Regions from separate parts of the Ensifer fredii genome, predicted to be linked through region 1. Evidence: riboswitches for the same ligand, from Rfam matches in the RefSeq annotation. Region 1 holds a riboswitch; each other region holds the start of a gene.
The links. A riboswitch is a leader RNA that binds a small molecule or an ion and turns the genes downstream of it on or off. The one in region 1 is predicted to bind cobalamin.

Region 1 (3,203 bases):
ATCGGCGTGCTCGAATCGACTATCCGCCTGTCGATCGGCATCGAGCATCCGGACGACCTCGTCGCCGACGTCGCGAACGCTCTGACGACCGTCTGATCCATTGAGCGGGGGCCGTCCCCCGATCAATGCGTCAGAATATTGACTACGTTGCCGAACGGATCGCGCACGAAGAAGCGTCGCACACCCCAGGGTTCGTCAGTGATGTCATAGACGATTTCGATGCCGGCCGCCTTCGCGCGCCGATAGACTTCGTCGACATCGTCCACCTCGATCGAGAGCGCCGGCACCGGCGTTCCCGATCCGCCTTCAATGGCAAAGCTGACCTGCGGCATTGCCGATCCGCCTTCCGCCGCAAAGGTGACCAGCCAGCCGTGATCCATCACCACGTTGAGGCCAAGCAGATCCGTATAGAAACTGCGCGCGCGTTGCGGATCGGATACTTGAAGATTGGGCACGATGCGTCGGACTGCCATTGGACCCTCCCCAGTTTCATCGTCCTCTTTCCTAGGCTTCAGCCGCGTTGAAAGCCAAGCGTGAAAAGGGCGAGCGAAGCTATCGAAGCGATCGTGCGGACATGGTTCCACCAGACCCAATCGGTCAAGTAGCGCTGCTGCCAGACTTCGGTGGCGGCCTCGACCGAAGTGGCATTCGCCAGCGCGTTGTTGAGCGGAACGTTAAAGACCATCGTCACCGCGAATGTGCCGGCGAGGTAGACGAGTCCGCCCGCCGCCAGGAGATAGCTCCCCTCCCCGCCCCAGATGAAAGCGGCAGCTATGAGGATCACGCCGAGCAGCGCCGTGCCCATGAAGGCGGCGAAGAACAACGGATTCTGGATCACGACGTTGATCGCGTTCATGGCAGCAACGCCCTGCTCCGCCGGCAATCGCCGCAGCGCCTGCATGATGCAGACGGAAAAGACGAAGAAGAGCCCGGCCATAAGTCCGGATCCGATGACGGCGGCAAAGGACAGGGCAGGAACAAGGGCAAGCATCGCACGGACCCCGGGTCGATCGCGCGGCCTGCGGCCGCACGCGCTGCCCAAGAGATAACCGACCAATGCGATATAGTCATCAGGAGTTGTTCCCCATGTGGCGGGCAACGCGAAATGCGCGCAACCCTCTCCTCCACTTTCCACCGCGGCGCGATTGACATCATTGTCGGCCACACCTAATCATCGCTGATCGGTTGGTTCCCGGAATGCGAACGTGTTTCGGGAGTAAACGGGAATGTGACGGATGGACCCAAGCTGGGCATCTCAATCACTGCCGACCCCGCGACTGTAGAGCAGCGTGAATTTGCCGTTCCGGAGCAATCCGGAAGAAGCCACTGGAACAGCCGCGAGAGGGCGGTTCGGTTCTGGGAAGGCGAGGCAAATCCTTGGTGACTAGGCTAGCCTGGGCACCTGACGCTGCGAGCCAGGAAACCTGCCAAGCGATACGGGCATAGTGCCCAAGGGGAATATCCCATTGCCATCACGGAGGTTGTCATGGCTACGTCTACAGTTTCGAGCATTCCGCTCTCCCTCAGCGACCGTCTGACCGCGGGCATCATCGCCCTCATGATCGGTGGCTTCCTCGTTTTCGGTGCCGGCCTGGCGAATTCGGCCGTGCTGCACGACACGGCACACGACACGCGCCATTCCTACGGCTTCCCCTGCCACTAAGCGAAGTCATGGAGCGCCTGCCGCGTTCCATACCAAACGATACAACAATCGACCCTCCGGTGCTCGGAGCGCGCGTCGTGCGTCTGGCACGCGCCCGCGCCTTCAAGCGCCGGCTTGCGTCGATGGAATCGGGCCGGCTTACCGCAAGGCGGCCACGCCCGCTGAGGAAAATCGACAATGATCGTCAAGACACTTCTGGCCGCGGTCGTGGCCGGGCTGATCGCCGGCGTCTTCATGACCGGCGCCCAGGAATTGCGGATCACGCCGCTTATCCTGCATGCGGAAGAATTCGAGGGCGAAGCGCCGGCTGCAACCGGGCAGCCCGCCGGCGAGCAGCCGGCCACGGATCATCAGCAGCATTCGTCGCTGAAAGGATCCCAGATGTTAGGCGAGATGCTCGCAGCACTTTCGCCGGTCACCCCCGCCTATGCCCATGAGGGCGAAGAACACGAGGAAGGCGGCATCATGTTCGGCATGAGCCGCTTTTCCGGCACGCTTGCCGCCAATCTCGTCACCGGCGCCGGCTTCTCGTTGCTGCTTGCAGGCATCAGCCTGATGATCGGCTACCCGATCACGCTTGCCAATGGCGCGCTCTGGGGCGCCTTCGGCTGGCTCGCCGTGCACCTGCTTCCGGCCGTAGGCCTGCCGCCGGAACTGCCGGGCTTTCCGGCGGCCGAGCTTGGCGACCGGCAGCTCTGGTGGGGGGCGACGGTGCTACTCTCGGCCGTGGGACTCTATCTGCTGGCACTCCGCCCGGAAATCGTCGCCAAGCTCGCGGGTCTCGTCCTAGTCGCCGCTCCCCATCTTTATGGTGCGCCGCAGCCGCTCGACATTTCCAGCAACGTGCCGGCTGTGCTCGGCGCCGAGTTCGCCGTCGCCGCGCTTGCGACGACGCTCGCCTTCTGGCTGGTGCTCGGCATCGTCTCCGGTTTCATCAACGACCGGTTTCTCCGGGCGCACTAACCGGCCCCCGCGCCTTCGCCGCTTGTCCTCTCCCCGCCTGCGGGCAGCACGCGGGGAGAAGGCAAGGGTCTCATTTGCTATCGAGCAGGTGGGCCCGCAGCATCTCTCGTCGAAGCTCGGGCTCGAGCAGCACGCAGGTGTCGCAGAAGCTGCCGCCCTCGGCACGATAGAAAAGGCAACAACCGCCGCGGATCCGGTAGGTCCTGGAGCGAAGCTCTCCCCCACTGCCGGAGGCCGCTTCGATCTTTTCGTAGTGAAGCTGCCGCGAGGCAAGCGGCGAGTGGGCCCTTTTGACGATCGCCAGCGCCTGCCCCGTCGCCCTGTCCTCCCGTTGCCGCCGCCGCCCGATCTCCAGGAAAGCGCCGGCGAGACTGTCCGCGGCCAACCGCCATTGCGCGCGCGCTGACAGGCCGCAGCGGCGTTTCAGCAGCGCGATCACCGGCTTCAGATGCGCAACGAAGGCATCGTGAAAGCGTCGAGTCGGCTCGTCCGGCTCGATCTCACTCTCGCTCCGCGGAAGGTCGACGAGGAAATGAAAGCGGCCGGCCACAAGCGACCTCCCGTCGCGGGCACGCAA
Region 2 (3,203 bases), 1.7 Mb from region 1:
CGAGGATCAGCTTCAGCTTCGCACCGAGATCCGCCTCCACATGGGCCGCGCTGGTCGGACTGATCTTGCCCGACGTATTGGCGCTCGGCGCCGCCAGCGGTCGCCCAAAATGTGAGATCACCCGCCGGGAAAAACCTTCAGGCATGCGGATCCCGAGCGTGTCGAGGCCGGCCGAGGCAAGCGCGTGCACGGTGCTTTCGGGTCGCTGAGTGAGAATCAGCGTCAGCGGCCCCGGCCAGAAGGCTTCCGCGAGGCGTCGGGAGATGGGGTCGAATATCACATGCGCTTCGGCCATTCCCATGTCCGAGACGTGGCAGATCAGCGGATTGAAACGCGGCCGGCCCTTCATCTCGTAGATGCGGCTGATCGCATCGGCACTCGTTGCGTCTGCTGCAAGGCCGTAGACGGTTTCCGTCGGGATCGCCACGGGCTCACCTTCGGAAAGCACCGCGCAGGCCGTTTCGATCGCCCGATCCGGTTCGCTGCGCGTATCGATGATTTCGGCCATGGCGGTTCTGGTCCTTTCCGTCGCTTCCTTAACGGAGGAGGAGGGAAAACAGAACGATTTTCTTTGTCGATGACCGGCGTCAGAGGCTGCGAATGATCCGCCGCAGCGCTTCGTCGCGTGCGCCGAGCATCAGGACGTTCTTGAGCGCCACCTTCGGGTCCTGCGTCCGGAAGATCAGGCCGTTGCCCCGAACATTTCGATCGAGGACCATCCGCCCCTCTTCGGTGCCGGGTTGAATGGCCACGGCGAAATACATGCGCGAGTAGCTTGTCTGTATGCGTTCGAAGAAGTGCGCCTCGTCGCCGAGGTCGGAGAAGAAGTTGGCAAAGTAGAACGCCCAGGTGACGTCTCGCGATCGAGCGAGATGAGTCCGCGCCGCGGTGACATGGCAATAGCCGAGGTGGGGACTGTCGGCGAGGGTCCTGTGGAAGATCATCTTCGGGAACTGGATCGAGGCATGAAAGCCGTTGATCCGCCCGTGTGTCGTCTCTCCCGCCGCCTGTAATCTCTGTCCGGTTCTCTCTGCCACTTCCTCATGCGTCATGTAGCGGCGCTGTTCGGGCAACCACGGCCGGCGCCGGTCGATTCGGCCCGTGCGCAGGAACTCTGTATGGCCGCCCGCCGTTTTCGGCGCCGGCGCCTGCGCTTTGCCTGAGGCGTCGTAGTATCTGATTTTTGCCATCGACCTCTGCGTCACCTGTCGCTGAACGGACTAAACCGTCAGCGAACGCTAAATCACTATGGTTAATAGAGTATTTCGGGCGCCCGCGCATCGCTTTATGTCGCAAAATGGCCCGTGATCTTCGCGGCTTGGATGCCGCTGCGAAAAAACGCGCCATTTGCCGAAAAATGTATCTATCACATTGTTTATTATAGAAGATGTCACAGGACTTCCAACGCGCGCGCATCGAAAATCTTTGTCGTCTTTCTGGAATGGAATGTCGCGCACCGGCAATTGCCGAGCCTGTCTGGCCGCTTAGATTCGAATTGCTCAAGGTGCCGCTTCTTCGCAGGGAGGGGCGGAGAATTGGGAAGCCGGTCAAATCCCGGCGCTGCCCCCGCAACGGTGGTGGAGTGAACCCCGGCATAAGGCCACTGGACAATCGTCCGGGAAGGCGCCGGGCAGGGCCCTCGGGCCGCTCCAGAGCCCGGAAACCAGCCTTGAGGAAAACGACCGTAACTGGTTGCGGCGGGCAGCCGGATCGGAGCCAAGGCGCACGACATCTCTCCGGCGCGGTTCCCGTCCTGCCTGCCCGAAACAGGGCTAACGAGGACATGGGCATGGACATCCAGAACGAAATGCTGCGCAAGCTGAAGACCCGCCGCGAGGGCTACAGCCTCGATCGGGCCTTCTACATCGACCCGGACTATTACCGTCAGGACCTGGAGAATATCTGGTACAAAGACTGGCTATTCGTCGGCCACGACTGCGAAATCCCGCGTCCCGGCAATTACTTCACGCTGCAGGTCGGCGACTATCCGATCGTCATCGTGCGCGATCGCCAGGGGGCGGTCCGAGCGCTGCACAATTCCTGCCGCCACCGCGGCTCGCGCGTTTGCACCCAGCACAAGGGATCCTCGGCCAAGCTCGTTTGTCCCTATCACCAGTGGACCTACGAACTCGATGGCAGGCTGCTCTTCGCCCGGCAGATGCCGGAGGATTTCGATCCGGCCCAGCACAGCCTGAAGCCGGTCAATTGCGAAACGGTCGGCGGCTATATCTTCATCAGCCTTGCCGAGCGGCCCATGGATTTCCAGCCCTTCCGCGACACGGTTGCAGCCTATCTCGCGCCGCATCGCCTCGGCGAAACCAAGGTCGCCTATGAAAGCACCATCGTCGAGAAGGGCAATTGGAAGCTCGTCTGGGAGAACAACCGCGAGTGCTACCATTGCGCCGCCAACCATCCGGAACTCTGCCGGACCTATCCCGAGGCTCCGACTGTGACGGGCGTCCAGGGCGCCATGGACGATCCGGAAATCGGTGCCCATTGGGAGAGATGCGAGGCGGCGGGGCTGCCGAGCGCCTTCAAGATCGGGCCGACCGGCCAGTTCCGCATGACGAGGATGCCGCTGATCAACGGGGCGGAGAGCTATACGATGTCCGGCGAGAAGGCGGTCCGCAAGCAGCTTTCCGGCGACATAAGCGCGAACCGCATCGGCACGCTGCTGCTCTTCCATTACCCGACGACCTGGAACCACATCCTCGGCGACCATGCGATCACCTTCCGCGTGCTGCCGCTCGGGCCGGAACTGACGCAGGTCACGACGAAATGGCTCGTCAGCAAGGATGCGGTCGAAGGGGTCGACTATACCCTCGAAGACCTCACCCATGTCTGGACCGAGACCAACGACCAGGACCGGCAGATCGTCGAGGAAAACGCCTTCGGCATCCGCTCGCCGGCCTATGAGCCGGGTCCCTATTCGGCCGAACACGAGGGCGGGGTCATGCAGTTCGTCGACTGGTATTCGCGCTTCATGCAGGATCGCCTGCAGGGCAGCGCCGCTCCTCTGTCGCGGGTGGCATGACGATGGAAATGGCACGCTCCTTTCACCACTTCGACGAACTGCAGCCCTGGAAAGATCGCCAGTTCCTGCTCGAATGCATCTCCGCGGTCGGGGAGACCGCGGACGTGATGACCTTCACCTTCCGGTCCGACAGGCCGGCCTGGTTCCGCTACCTGCCCGGGCAGTTCGT
Region 3 (3,203 bases), on a different replicon from region 1:
CGGCCGACCATGAGACGTTGCAAGCCGAAAGCGTCATCGAACCGTCCTGCGCTGGCTGAGGATGGCAGCGAAGGCGGGCGCGCCGACCAGCGCGGTGACGACGCCGATCGGCAGCACCTGCCCGGGAATGATGATGCGCGACACGATGTCGGCGGCGATCATGAACACCGCTCCCACCAAGGCGGAGACCGGCAGCAGCAATCCGTGCCGGACGCCGACGATCATACGGGCGATATGGGGGATGACGAGGCCGACGAAGCCGATCGACCCGACCATGCTGACCATGGTCGCCGTCATCATCGCCGATACGCCGATCAGCACGGCATAGACCCGGCGCACCGGGATGCCGAGCGAGGCGGCGGATTCGGAGCCGAAGGTGAATGCGTCGAGGGCGCGTGCGTGCCAGAGACAGACAATGAGGCCGACCAGGGCAACAGGCACTGCGAGCCAGACATCCGGCCAGCGGACGCCGGAGAGATTGCCGAGCAGCCGGAACATGATTGCCCGCGCCTGTTCCGCATTCGCCGCCTTGGTGACGATCAAGGAAGTGAGCGCGTTGAAGAGCTGCGAGCCGGCGACGCCGGCCAGAACGATCGCGCCATGACCCCTGCCCGCCCGCACCGCCAGCAGGCTGACGAGCCCGAAGGCAAGTAGCGCCCCGCCGAAGGCGCCGACCGGCAGCGTCAACAGCCCGGCGCCGATGCCGAGGACGGCGACGCCGACAGCGCCGGTCGATGCGCCCGCGGAGATGCCGAGGATATAGGGGTCGGCCAGCGGATTGCGCAGCAGCGACTGCAGCACGACGCCGGAAAGCGCCAGCGCCGCACCGCAGCTGGCAGCAGCGATGGCGCGGCTCACCCGGTAGTTCCAGATGATGCCCTCGTCGAGCGCATCGACGCCGTAGCCGGCATCCCACAGGCGGTTGGCGACCGTCTTGGCCACCACGCTCATGGGTATGGCCGTCTCGCCGATCGCCGCACCCAGCCAGAGCGCGACGAACAGCACGACGAGCGCCAGCAGGCTGGCGCTCGTCCGGGACAGGGATGGTGCGCTGCCGATCACTTGTTCAGGCCGGATTTCTCGACGGCATCGGCAAGCACCTCGATGCCCTCGATGGTCCGGATCGTCGGGTTCATCGCCTGGGCGTCCATCTCGACCACATGGCCGTCCTTCACCGCAGGCATCAGGCTCGAGACCGGATCGGACTCGAGGAACTTGTGCTTGACGGCGACGTCGTCGGCGGGGAAACGACGGCGCTGCATCTTGCCCGCGACGATCAGCGTCGGGCCGGACTTGGCGATGGTTTCCCACCCCACCGTCGGCCATTCCTCTTCGCTGTCGATGACATTCCTGATGCCGAGCGAGCGCATGATGTAACCCGGCGCGCCATTCTTGCCGGCGACATAGGGATCGATGTCGAGCTCGGCGCTCGAGAACCAGAACACTGCGGAAAGCTTGCCGTCCGCCGAAGCGATCTTCTTCTTCGCCGCTTCCTCACGCGTCTTCAGTTCGGCAACCAGCGTCTCGCCGCGCTCCTGGACGTTGAAGATCTGCGCGAGTTCGGTGATTTCCTGATAGATCAGGTCCATCGTGAACACCGAATGGCGAACGCCGTCGCCGCCGCCGGTATTGTCCTTGCCGATGCAATCGGCCGGCGACGTATAGACCGGTATTCCGAGCTCCTCGAACTGCTCCGGCTTGGCGACGATGCCCTCCGGGCCGACATGCCACTGGAACTGCGCGGTCACAAGATCCGGCTTCTTGGCGACGACGCTTTCGAAGCTCGGATCGTTGTCGGCGAGCCGTTCGACCTTGGCATTCACCTCCTCGTAGCCCTTGATGACCGGCCCGATCCAAACGGCGGTGCCGACCATCCGATCCTGGAGGCCGAGCAGGTAAAGGATTTCGGTGCTGCTCTGGCCGATCGAGACGGCCCGTTCGGGCGCCTTCTGAAACGTGACCTGACGGCCGCAATTGGTGAGCATCAGCGGATAGCTGGTTTCGGCGGCTTTCGCCTCCATGCCGATAGCCATAAGAACGGCGGCTGCGCACAGGATGCCGTGTTTCGATTTCGCAAACAGGATTTTCATAAGCCTATTTCCCGGATTCGATGAAACGGCCGAAAGGATGCGGCCGGTCGCGGCGCGAACGGACGGAGTCAGCCCGCCTGCCGACAGTTCGGCGGCGTCGCGGAACGGGAAAGACCAGAGGCAAGGCGCGGGTCGGCGCAAGGAGAGGTCATGCTGTGTCCTGTTCCGGGCATCCCCGCCCGTGATTGGAGTGAACGCATGACGGCAGGTCTCCTGGCTTGCGGATATCTGCCGTCCACCTGCCTTCCCGCGACAATTTCGCAGTGGCATGACGCTTCTCGCGTCACGAGGATGGGCGGCAATCCGCTTACAGTTGCGGGGGCAGCCACGGTCTTGGTCCCTGTTGGGTCGTCCGCACCGTGTTCCCTATTAATCCCCTTCGCTTCATCGTAGGGGAACCGTCGCTGGCTTCCTTAATTCGTTGATCATGACTGGTCAAGGCCAGTGCTGCCTACCAACATTTCGGCGATGCCTCCACACAGTGCGGACCCCGATGCCGAGGCCGCCGCTCCCTGGGCCGCCACAATCAGGTATAATCCCGAGCGATTTCAGGTCGGGAGGAAGGACGATGTCGATCGACGCGGAACTGCAAAAAGTCGAGGCCGGATACGCGATCGAATACCTGCAGGAGCATCCGGAAGCAGGCCTCTGCTGCGAGGAACGGCGCTGCTGGATTACGCCGAACGCTAACGAGACCGATCGGCAGGCGCTGCTTCTCGATGCGGCCGAGGCCGAGCGGCTCAAGGACGACCCTCGCCTGCGGCTCGTCTCGGGTATAGCCCATGCGGGCCGGTCTCTCTGGGTGGTTCGCAGGATGACCTGACGATCCGCAGAAGACGATCAATCGCCTTGCGCGGGCCCCTGCGCAATGCCGTTGACGATCAGGCGGATGCAGCTGCGCATGAAGCCCGGCCATTCCGGTCAGCCCGGCCATTCGGGTCCCTGGCCGGTCTCGAGCGCCGCGGCGCCGAAGATCAGGTCCATGAAGATGCGCGCGGTGGGCAGCGGCTCGCCGATGTCGAGCAGTCCCCTCGCCCGGCCCTCTTCCAGCCATCGCAAACTCCTGCTGGCTGCGGTTCGCCTGCCGACAACAGCCGGCCGATCCCGAAAGAC
Region 4 (3,203 bases), 490 kb from region 1:
GCGACGAGTCCGTCGTCTACATCGAAAGCGAAAATGCGGCTGCCTGTGCCGAGCTTGACGATGCGATTGCGCGCATGGAGGACAATCTCCACACGCTCAAGGCCCAACGCCGGCACCTGATTTCGAAGGGCAATGAGGACATGCGCCGGCGGATCCTCGCCGCCATGGAATTGAACGACTGCTCGGGGGACGCCGCTCCGAACTGGGACGAGACGGTTCCGGATGAATTCGGCACCGAAGAGGCGCGCGCTCATCGCAACATCCTCGAAAGCTTCCCGCCGGACGGCGAGGACTATCCGTTGCTGTTCGATGGTCCGACCGACGATTTCACATTCATGGAGAACGGCGCGGCAGGCGGCTTCAGGACCATGTGCGTGCGGACCTGCGACGGAGCATTTTTCCCGATTTCGTCGAACGCCACGCCGGCCGACTTCGGACGCGACGCCGAGCTTTGCCGGGCACGATGCCCCGGCGCCGATACGGAACTCTATTATCACGTCCTCGCCACCGAGGAGAGCGAGCAGATGGTTTCGGCGTCCACGGGAAGGCCGTACAGGGAACTCGCCAACGCCTTCGCCTATCGTGTGCGCGACGTCGGTTCTCCCGGCATCTGCGGCTGCCAGATTCCGAAGATCACGACGGATCAGAACAAAAGCACCACCTCGGGAACCAAGCTTTCGGTGGTCAGCCCTTCCGTCGTGACGATCGAGGGGCCGTCTGCACCAGCCTTCGGACCAGCGGGGGCAAAGCCCGTGGAAGAGCGCCCCTATGATCCGAAGAGCAGCAAGGTCCGGGTTGTCGGTCCTGCCTTCCTGCCACAGGAAGAGAGCGCGATCGATCTCAAGAACCCTCGGGGATCGCGTTACCAGCCGCTGCAAAACGAGTGACACCTTCCCTTTGGGCGGTCGTTACGAGGCTGTCGCGGACGCCCCATCCTTCGTCGAAAACGAGGTCCTCGAGCGGCAAGCGTTGCCGCCAGCCCTTCACCGCCAATTCCGGCTGCTGGTAGAGGCGATCGACATAGCCAAGGCACAGCCAGGCGACGATTTCGATGTGCTCCGGAATTCCGAGGATATCTTTGACCTCGTTCTCGTGGAAAATGCTGACCCAACCGACGCCGACGCCTTCGGACCGCGCCGCGAGCCAAAGATTCTGCACCGCGCAAACCGTCGAATACACGTCCATTTGCGAATTGTGCGTGCGGCCGAGCACGACGGCGCCGCCGCGGGTCCGGTCGCAGGTCACGCAAATGCCGAGCGGCGCCTTGCGTATGCCCTCGAGCTTGAGTGACCGGTATTTCGCCTGCGCCTCGCCCGAAAACATTCCGGCTGCCTCCTCATTGGCGCGCTGGAAAGCCTGCCAGACCCTCTCCCGCGTCTCGATTCGCCGTACGAGCACGAAGTTCCACGGCTGCATGAAGCCGACGGACGGGGCACGATGCGCCGCTTCGAGCAGGCGGGCGATCAGCGGTTCGGGCAGCGGTTCGGGCAGGAACTCGTCGCGCACGTCGCGGCGCGTCTCGATGGCACGATAGACGGCGGCGCGCTCGTCCGGCGAAAAGGCACCGGCCGCCGCAAGGCAGCCGTTCGGGTCAGGCAGCATCGTTCGATCCCCAACAATGCGCAACCTCCCGCCGTCCGCGCGGGGCCGGTCTATCTCGCCAGGCCGGTCTTCTGACTTCGGATCACTCGGCTGCGCCACCTTCCCAGATCGCATCAGGAACCAGTGGCAAAGCTCTGAAAATACTCAGAACTCTTTTGGCGCAGACGTCACCGTCACAGCGTTGGGCACGTGCCGGAATTCTACCGGCTTCCCGATTCTCCCGCAGCAAGCGGGCACCTGACGGCCGCATATGGGCACAGCCGCCGGCGAAACGCAAGGCGGGGGCGCCGCGCCCTGCTCAAGCCGGCCGATAACGCACGAAGGCGAAGGCATCGCCGTTGGGCGACCAGTTCGGAACGTTCATCGTCCCCTGCCCGCCGAAGAGTTCGAAGAGGACACGCGCATTGCTGCCTTCCGGATCCATCAGCCGAAGCCGCACATCGAGATCGCGCGGATGGTCGAAGACCTCGCCGTCATAGGACAGCACCAGCAGATGCCCGCCGTCCGGCGACGGGTGCGGGAACCAGTCACCATAAGGGCTGTCGGTGATGCGCTGGACATCGCTGCCGTCCGGCCTCACCCGCCAGATCTGCATGCGGCCGGTGCGGCTCGAATTGAAATAGATCCACGCACCGTCCGGCGACCAGTCCGGGCCGTCGTTGCGGCCCTCGCCATGCGTCAGGCGCCGCTCCTCTCCGCCATCGACCGAAATCGTGTAGATGTCGAAGATCTGGTCGCGGATCCCGCAATAGGTCAACGTTTTCCCATCCGGGGACCAGCCGTGCCAATAGGACGGCAGGTTGCGTGTCACCAGTCGCGGCGTGCCGCCCTCGGCCGGCAGCAGATAGATCGCCGACTTGCCGAATTCGGTCTTGTCGCTGATCGCCAGCGTTTTCCCGTCCGGCGAAATGCCGTGATCGTTGTTGCATTGCCCGGCAAAGCCCGTGTCGATTTCCACGGGCTCGGAACCGTCAAAGGCAAGCCGATAGAGCCTGCCGTCGCCGTTGATGATCAGTGATTTGCCGTCCGGCGACCAGTTCGGCGCCTCGACCAGCCGCTCCGTCTGCCAGACGACTTGCGTCTCGCCGGTGGCAATATCGAAAATCTCCACCGAACTGCGCATGATCTACCCTCGGTCGCGGAAACGGTTGGTGATCGGATAGCGCCGGTCCCGGCCGAAATTCTTCTTGGTGATCTTGACCCCGGGAGCCGACTGCCGCCGCTTGTATTCGGCGATGTAGAGCAGGTGTTCGATCCGATGCACCGTGGCCTCGTCATGCCCGCGGGCGACGATTTCCTCGGTACTCAGTTCCTTCTCCACCAGGCACTCGAGAATGTCGTCGAGGACCGGATAGGGCGGCAGCGAGTCCTGGTCGGTCTGGTTGGGCCGCAGTTCGGCCGAGGGCGCCTTGTCGATGATGTTCAGCGGGATGACCTCGCCGGAGGGGCCGAGTGCTCCGGGCGGCACAGCGCCATTGCGCCAGCGCGACAGTGCATAGACCTGCATCTTGTAAAGGTCCTTGATCGGGTTAAAGCCGCCGTTCATGTCGCCGTAGAGCGTCGCGTAGCCGACCGACATTTCCGATTTGTTGCCGGTGGTC

Region 2: linked by a shared signal. The riboswitch ahead of NXT3_RS04470 (aromatic ring-hydroxylating oxygenase subunit alpha) and the one ahead of NXT3_RS12760 (CbtB domain-containing protein) in region 1 are both predicted to bind cobalamin.
Region 3: linked by a shared signal. The riboswitch ahead of NXT3_RS32160 (ABC transporter substrate-binding protein) and the one ahead of NXT3_RS12760 (CbtB domain-containing protein) in region 1 are both predicted to bind cobalamin.
Region 4: linked by a shared signal. The riboswitch ahead of bluB (5,6-dimethylbenzimidazole synthase) and the one ahead of NXT3_RS12760 (CbtB domain-containing protein) in region 1 are both predicted to bind cobalamin.

The regions. Positions count from the first base shown of each region.
Region 1 is NZ_CP024307.1:2,596,056-2,599,258, forward strand. It holds gene NXT3_RS12745 (cystathionine gamma-synthase family protein) at 1-96, shown strand, start outside; gene NXT3_RS12750 (glyoxalase superfamily protein) at 123-473, opposite strand; gene NXT3_RS12755 (anthrone oxygenase family protein) at 512-991, opposite strand; cobalamin riboswitch at 1,170-1,446, shown strand; gene NXT3_RS12760 (CbtB domain-containing protein) at 1,487-1,663, shown strand; gene NXT3_RS12765 (CbtA family protein) at 1,841-2,626, shown strand; gene NXT3_RS12770 (ferric iron reductase) at 2,697-3,203, opposite strand, start outside.
Region 2 is NZ_CP024307.1:939,764-942,966, forward strand. It holds gene NXT3_RS04460 (L-threonylcarbamoyladenylate synthase) at 1-508, opposite strand, end outside; gene NXT3_RS04465 (DUF6656 family protein) at 588-1,190, opposite strand; cobalamin riboswitch at 1,486-1,686, shown strand; gene NXT3_RS04470 (aromatic ring-hydroxylating oxygenase subunit alpha) at 1,790-3,034, shown strand; gene NXT3_RS04475 (FAD-binding oxidoreductase) at 3,031-3,203, shown strand, end outside.
Region 3 is NZ_CP024310.1:52,792-55,994, reverse strand. It holds gene NXT3_RS23860 (ABC transporter ATP-binding protein) at 1-37, opposite strand, end outside; gene NXT3_RS23855 (FecCD family ABC transporter permease) at 34-1,062, opposite strand; gene NXT3_RS32160 (ABC transporter substrate-binding protein) at 1,059-2,033, opposite strand; cobalamin riboswitch at 2,277-2,508, opposite strand; gene NXT3_RS23845 (hypothetical protein) at 2,659-2,913, shown strand; gene NXT3_RS31835 (hypothetical protein) at 3,012-3,149, opposite strand.
Region 4 is NZ_CP024307.1:2,108,499-2,111,701, forward strand. It holds gene NXT3_RS10435 (DUF2865 domain-containing protein) at 1-887, shown strand, start outside; gene bluB (5,6-dimethylbenzimidazole synthase) at 841-1,602, opposite strand; cobalamin riboswitch at 1,647-1,858, opposite strand; gene NXT3_RS10445 (TolB family protein) at 1,901-2,725, opposite strand; gene NXT3_RS10450 (NAD+ synthase) at 2,729-3,203, opposite strand, start outside.